DNA from 3 places in the Citrobacter freundii complex sp. 2025EL-00176 genome. Region 2 is predicted to be linked to each of the others. Evidence: predicted binding sites of a transcription regulator. Region 2 holds the regulator's gene; each other region holds the start of a gene.
The links. Region 2 encodes PhoB, which activates phosphate uptake and scavenging genes when phosphate is short. Its sites were predicted from a motif close to CTGTCATAAAACTGNCNNAT; they were not measured.
Positions count from the first base shown of each region.

Region 1: the regulator PhoB is predicted to act here: its motif matches at 1,278-1,297, upstream of glpT (glycerol-3-phosphate transporter).
Region 3: the regulator PhoB is predicted to act here: its motif matches at 1,051-1,070, upstream of uvrB (excinuclease ABC subunit UvrB).

Region 1 is NZ_JBRYHT010000021.1:45,363-47,640, forward strand. Features, by position in the region: gene glpA (anaerobic glycerol-3-phosphate dehydrogenase subunit A) at 1-1,155, opposite strand, end outside; gene glpT (glycerol-3-phosphate transporter) at 1,426-2,278, shown strand, end outside.
Region 2 is NZ_JBRYHT010000012.1:22,844-25,121, reverse strand. Features, by position in the region: gene phoR (phosphate regulon sensor histidine kinase PhoR) at 1-670, opposite strand, end outside; gene phoB (phosphate response regulator transcription factor PhoB) at 721-1,410, opposite strand; gene sbcD (exonuclease subunit SbcD) at 1,600-2,278, shown strand, end outside.
Region 3 is NZ_JBRYHT010000001.1:118,093-120,370, forward strand. Features, by position in the region: gene bioC (malonyl-ACP O-methyltransferase BioC) at 1-12, shown strand, start outside; gene bioD (dethiobiotin synthase) at 5-703, shown strand; gene uvrB (excinuclease ABC subunit UvrB) at 1,321-2,278, shown strand, end outside.

The sequences.
Region 1 (2,278 bases), on a different contig from region 2:
CGCGGTGTCCGCCGTGGTGCAAGGTTGAGAATTGCCCAGCTTACGGCAAACGGCATCGGTGGCCCATTCCGCCATCAGACGGTAGGTCATCAGTTTGCCGCCGGTAATGGTGATAAACCCATCCAGTCCGTCACGTTCGGCGTGATCGAACAGCACAATACCGCGGCTGACGTTACGACCGCTTGGATCGTCGTCGCTGGCGACCAGCGGTCGCACGCCTGAGTAGGCGCGTAAAATGCGCGTTTTCGCCATAATGGGCGCCAGTTTCTCGCCCTCACGTAGCAGAATATCGACCTCTTCGGCGGTGACGCGGTTGCTGTCGATATCGTCGTAGTCAATGTGCTGCGAGGTGGTGCCGATGAGCGAAATGGTATCGCCAGGCACCAGAATATCGGCGTCAGAGGGTTTACGGCAGCGGTTAATGACATGCTGGTTTATGCGATGATCCATAATCAGCAGTGAACCTTTGGCCGGGAACATCCGGATACTCAGATCGGCATATTCGGCAATGCGCTGGCCCCAGATCCCGGCGGCGTTTACCACCACCGGCGCATGCAGGGACTGCATCTCACCCGTCAGATGATTGCGCACGTTAACGCCGCAAACCGTTGTCCCTTCACGAATCAGTCCCGTCACTTCATGCGCCGTTAAGATAACCGCGCCATGCTCACGCGCATCCAGCATGTTGGCGGCGGTTAAGCGGAAAGGATCGACCGTACCGTCCGGCACTTTGACTGCGCCAATCAACTGTGGGTTGACGGCGGGTTCGATAATGCGCGCCTGCTTAGGGTCAATCGCTTCTGCGCGAATACCGGCCTCTTCACAGGCGCGAATAAAGGTAGCCTGGAAGGAGAGCTCATCCTCCGGCAGGGTAATAAACAGACCGTCCGTCGGCTCAACGCAATGACGGGCGATACGTTTCAGAATCTGGTTTTCGCTGATGCACTCACGGGCAGATTCAGCGTCGGTGACGGCGTAGCGTGCACCGCTGTGCAGCAGGCCATGGTTACGTCCGGTCGCGCCCGTGGCGATATCGTGGCGTTCCACTAAGATGACGCGCAACCCGCGCAGCGCACAGTCGCGTGCGATCCCTGCACCTGTTGCTCCTCCACCAATGATAATCACGTCACTTGTTTGCGAGTCGCGAGTTTTCATTGTTTTTCCTCACAGTTCGTTTTTTATCATTTAGCCACATAAAAAACATGGATTGTTTGATTTCGCGCATAATCGCTCATTATTCGAAAATGAAACGTGATTCCGTGCGCCTTTATGAACATTTGTCATAAATCTGTAACAATATGTGCTGCGTTTCACATTTTTGTTATGTATCTTTCCTTAACATCGCGGCCACACTGGGAGCGGTAGGGTAGTAATGACGAACTGCAGTGTTTACTTCGAATGAAAGACGGCCACGGAGGCTACACTATGTTGAGTATTTTTAAACCAGCGCCACATAAGGCGCGTTTGCCTGCTACGGAGATCGACCCGACATATCGTCGATTGCGTTGGCAGATTTTCCTGGGGATTTTCTTTGGTTATGCCGCGTACTATCTGGTACGTAAGAACTTCGCCCTGGCGATGCCATATCTGGTTGAGCAGGGTTTCTCTCGTGGCGATCTGGGTTTTGCCTTATCTGGTATCTCCATCGCTTACGGATTTTCGAAATTCATCATGGGGTCCGTTTCGGATCGCTCGAATCCGCGCGTTTTCCTGCCAGCAGGTTTGATTCTGGCTGCTGCAGTGATGTTGTTTATGGGCTTTGTGCCGTGGGCGACATCGAGCATTGCGGTAATGTTTGTGCTGCTGTTCCTCTGCGGATGGTTCCAGGGGATGGGGTGGCCGCCGTGTGGCCGTACCATGGTGCACTGGTGGTCGCAGAAAGAACGTGGCGGCATTGTTTCCGTCTGGAACTGTGCGCACAACGTGGGCGGCGGTCTGCCTCCTCTGCTGTTCCTGCTCGGTATGGCCTGGTTCAATGACTGGAAAGCGGCGCTGTATATGCCTGCTTTCGGTGCGATCGTTGTCGCGCTGTTTGCCTTTGCTCTGATGCGTGATACGCCGCAATCCTGTGGTCTACCGCCTATTGAAGAGTATAAGAACGACTACCCGGACGATTACAACGAGAAAGCGGAAGAAGAGCTGACTGCGAAGCAGATCTTCATGCAGTACGTACTGCCAAACAAACTGTTGTGGTACATCGCTATCGCCAACGTGTTTGTTTATCTGCTGCGCTACGGCATCCTGGACTGGTCACCGACCTACCTGAAAGAAGTGAAGC
Region 2 (2,278 bases):
CTTGTAGCACCGTCAGCGGCGTACGCAACTCATGGCTGGCGTTGGCAAAAAAGTTACGCCGCGAACCTTCCAGTTGGTGCATCTGGGTTACATCGCGCGCAACCATCAGCAATTGCTTGTCGGTATAGGGCATCACGCGAATTTCCAGATGCCGTCCGGTATTGAGCACCAGATTGATTGGCCGACTAAAATCACGCGTTTTCAGATATTGCGTGAACTCCGGGTAGCGCAGCAGGTTAAGAATATTTTGCCCGCTATCGTCCGGCCAGCGCAGTCCCAGAACCTGCTGGGCCAGACCGTTGCACCAGAAAATGCCGCCCTCTTCAGTCGTCAACACCACCGCGTCGGGTAGCGATTCCGCTCCACTGCGAAAACGTTTAATCAGATTACCCAGTTCCCGACGGCGCTTTTTGTTACGCAGCTGCATTTGATGCAGCCCGTACAGCAACGGCTCCCAACTTCCACGCCCCGGCGGCGGCGTCATACTTCTGTCGACCCATAACCACCAGGACAAGCGTAATAAATTCCAGAAATGCCAGACAAGCAGGCCGGTTACCGACGCCAGCAAAAACCAGGGCAGGTAACCAAAAAAAGCACTAAGGATAAACGCCGGTATGCAGCAGAGGATCAGCTCCAGTACCAGCCTTTTCCATGACAATCGTTCTAGCAAACGTCTTACTCCATTAACAGCCTAATCCCTCAGGCCCATATTCATGTCAGTCAGAAGCGGGTCGAAAAACGATATCCCGTCCCACGAACTGTCTGCACCATACGATCGTGTCCACTGTGCTCCAGCGCTTTACGCAAGCGGCGGATATGCACATCCACTGTCCGGTCTTCCACGTACACGTTGGTACCCCAGACATGATTGAGTAATTGCTCACGGCTATAGACGCGTTCCGGATGGGTCATAAAGAAGTGCAACAGTTTGAATTCTGTCGGCCCCATATCCAGCGGATCCTCGCCGGTCATCACGCGATGCGAGGTTGGATCAAGGCTCAGCCCCTGCATCTCAATAACCTCTTCCACCGCCATGGGGGAAATACGACGCAGAACCGCTTTAATACGCGCCACCAGCTCCTTGGGAGAAAACGGCTTGGTAATATAATCATCCGCGCCGGTTTCCAGACCCCGGACGCGATCTTCCTCTTCTCCCCTCGCCGTCAGCATCATTACGGGAATATCCCGCGTCATCGCTTCGCGCTTGAGATGTTTAATAAACTGTAGGCCCGAGCCGCCGGGTAGCATCCAGTCAAGCAGGACGAGATCCGGCCAGGGTTCATTGAGTTGGTTCACAGCACTGTCATAGTCTTCGGCTTCTACGGGTTGAAAACCGTTTTGCTCGAGCACGAAGCAGACCATTTCACGAATTGGAGCTTCATCTTCTACGACCAGAATACGTCTCGCCATGATTTGCCCTGTTTATAATTAAATCGTTTGCCATCAATACGGTGCCATTATGCGTCAGTTTTATGACAGATTTATGAAAAGATAGTCCAGGTTTAACGCAGCCCTGTGAATTATGACAGCCCTTAAACAAGATATTACCGTCCTTGCAGGGTTATAATCCCGCCACTGTTTTATCGTCATGGAACTCTTATGCGCATCCTTCATACGTCTGACTGGCATCTGGGCCAAAATTTCTACAGCAAGAGCCGCGCCGCTGAACACCAGGCCTTTCTCGACTGGCTGCTGGAAACGGCACAATCCCAGCAGGTGGATGCCATTATTGTGGCAGGCGATATTTTCGATACCGGCTCGCCGCCAAGCTATGCCCGTGAGCTGTATAACCGTTTCGTCGTTAATCTGCAGCAAACCGGCTGTCATCTGGTGGTGCTGGCAGGTAACCACGACTCCGTCGCCACGCTCAACGAATCCCGCGATATTCTGGCGTTTCTCAACACCACGGTGATCGCCAGCGCAGGCCATACGCCGCAGGTATTGTCTCAACGCGACGGCACGCCGGGTGCGATCCTGTGTCCGGTTCCTTTTTTACGACCGCGCGACATCATTACCAGCCAGGCCGGACTGACCGGACAAGAGAAACAGCAGCATTTGCTGTCGGCTATTACCGACTATTACCATCAGCAATATCAGGACGCCTGTACGCTGCGCGGCGCCCAAAATCTGCCCATCATTGCGACCGGGCATCTGACCACCGTTGGCGCCAGCAAAAGTGACGCCGTACGTGACATTTATATCGGTACGCTGGACGCCTTTCCGGCGCAAAACTTCCCACCGGCCGATTATATCGCGCTGGGGCATATCCACCGGGCGC
Region 3 (2,278 bases), on a different contig from region 2:
CAACGTGACTAAAACGTATTTTGTCACCGGGACGGACACCGAAGTCGGTAAAACTATCGCCAGCTGTGCGCTGCTCCAGGCGGCGGGTCAATTGGGGTTGCGCGCCGTTGGCTATAAGCCGGTAGCGTCGGGCAGCGAAATGACGGCTGATGGCCTGCGAAACAGCGATGCGTTGGCATTACAGCGCAATAGCGTTGTGACGGTGGGCTATGCGGCGATTAATCCCTACACCTTCGCCGAACCCACCTCGCCGCATATCATCAGCGCCGACGAAGGTCGCCCCATTCTGGCCTCCGTGATGTCTGCGGGTTTACGCACGCTTGAAGCGCAAGCTGACTGGGTACTGGTGGAGGGGGCAGGGGGATGGTTTACGCCGCTTTCGCCAACGCTGAGTTTTTCCGACTGGGTCAAAACAGAACAGTTGCCGGTGATTCTGGTGGTTGGCGTTAAGCTCGGCTGCATCAATCACGCCATTCTGACCGCCCAGGCGGTGCAGCAGGCCGGACTGACGCTAGCCGGATGGGTAGCCAATGATGTGACGCCGCCTGGCAAACGTCATGCTGAATACATGGCGACGCTGAAGTGCGTGATTCCGGCTCCTATGCTAGGGGAAATTCCCTGGCTGGCAGAAGAGCCTGAGCGGGCACTGACAGGACGTTATCTCGATCTCAGCATTTTATCTTTGACGGCATCTGCCGATTGAATCGAGGCGGGAAATAGCGCTGGTCGCTATTGCGGTACGCGGACCAGAAAATGGTGAAAATGCGAGCAAGATCTCGGCTCTCCCTGACCGCCTCGTTAGCTGATAAATATCAAAAAATAGCGATAATTTTTTTTTATCCCCCCGGAAAAGAGAATCAGGGCGTTTTTGCCAGGCTACAGTCCACACGGGCTGGAGGCAGTTATCCACTATTCCTGTGGATAACCTTGTGCATTAGGGTTAGAAAACACAATGTAAGCGAGAGAAGACGCGGCTTGCGACTAAATTGATGCGAAAGACGTCTTGAGATAATAATTATTAAATTACAGATGGTTAGATAAAAGCAATGGCTGTCGCAGAAGTGTCATGTGTTGCCATAAAACTTTCATCGGCTGGCTTGACAAATGTTAAAAAAGGCATTGGTTTGGGGATAACACGTTTTTGCTGGTGTTTTATCTTGTCCGGGGGCAAATTTTGGCCTGCCGTCACGGCCATTTGACGGGGGTAACAGAAATATTCTGGCGCGTTACTGTTTTTTCATCCAGTATATTTTACTGGCAAAATATACGACTGCGAGTAAAATTACACACCTGCCCGCCCATTGCTTCAGGTAGCTGCTCATGAGTAAACCGTTCAAACTAAATTCCGCTTTTAAACCCTCTGGCGATCAGCCTGAGGCGATACGTCGCCTGGAAGAAGGTCTGGAGGACGGTCTGGCGCATCAGACGCTGCTGGGGGTGACGGGATCGGGGAAAACATTCACCATCGCGAATGTAATTGCGGACCTACAGCGTCCTACCATGGTGCTGGCTCCTAACAAGACGCTTGCCGCGCAGCTGTATGGCGAGATGAAAGAGTTCTTCCCGGAAAACGCGGTGGAATATTTTGTTTCCTACTACGACTATTATCAGCCGGAAGCTTACGTACCGAGTTCTGATACCTTCATCGAGAAGGATGCTTCGGTTAACGAACACATTGAGCAGATGCGTCTGTCGGCGACCAAAGCGCTGCTGGAACGTCGGGATGTCGTCGTGGTGGCGTCGGTTTCTGCCATTTATGGTTTGGGCGACCCGGACCTGTACCTGAAAATGATGCTGCATTTGACGGTGGGGATGATTATCGACCAGCGGGCGATCCTGCGTCGTCTGGCGGAGCTGCAATATACTCGTAACGATCAGGCATTCCAGCGCGGGACCTTCCGCGTACGCGGTGAAGTTATCGACATTTTTCCGGCTGAATCTGACGACATTGCGCTGCGCGTGGAACTGTTCGATGAAGAAGTCGAACGTTTGTCGCTGTTTGACCCGCTTACCGGGCAGGTTGAATCGACTATTTCCCGCTATACCATCTACCCGAAAACGCACTACGTCACGCCGCGCGAACGTATCGTACAGGCGATGGAAGAAATTAAAGTCGAGCTGGCAGACCGCCGTAAAAATCTGCTGGCGAATAACAAGTTGCTGGAAGAGCAGCGCTTAAGCCAGCGTACACAGTTCGATCTGGAAATGATGAACGAGCTGGGTTATTGCTCGGGGATTGAAAACTATTCCCGCTATCTTTCCGGACGCGGACCAGGCG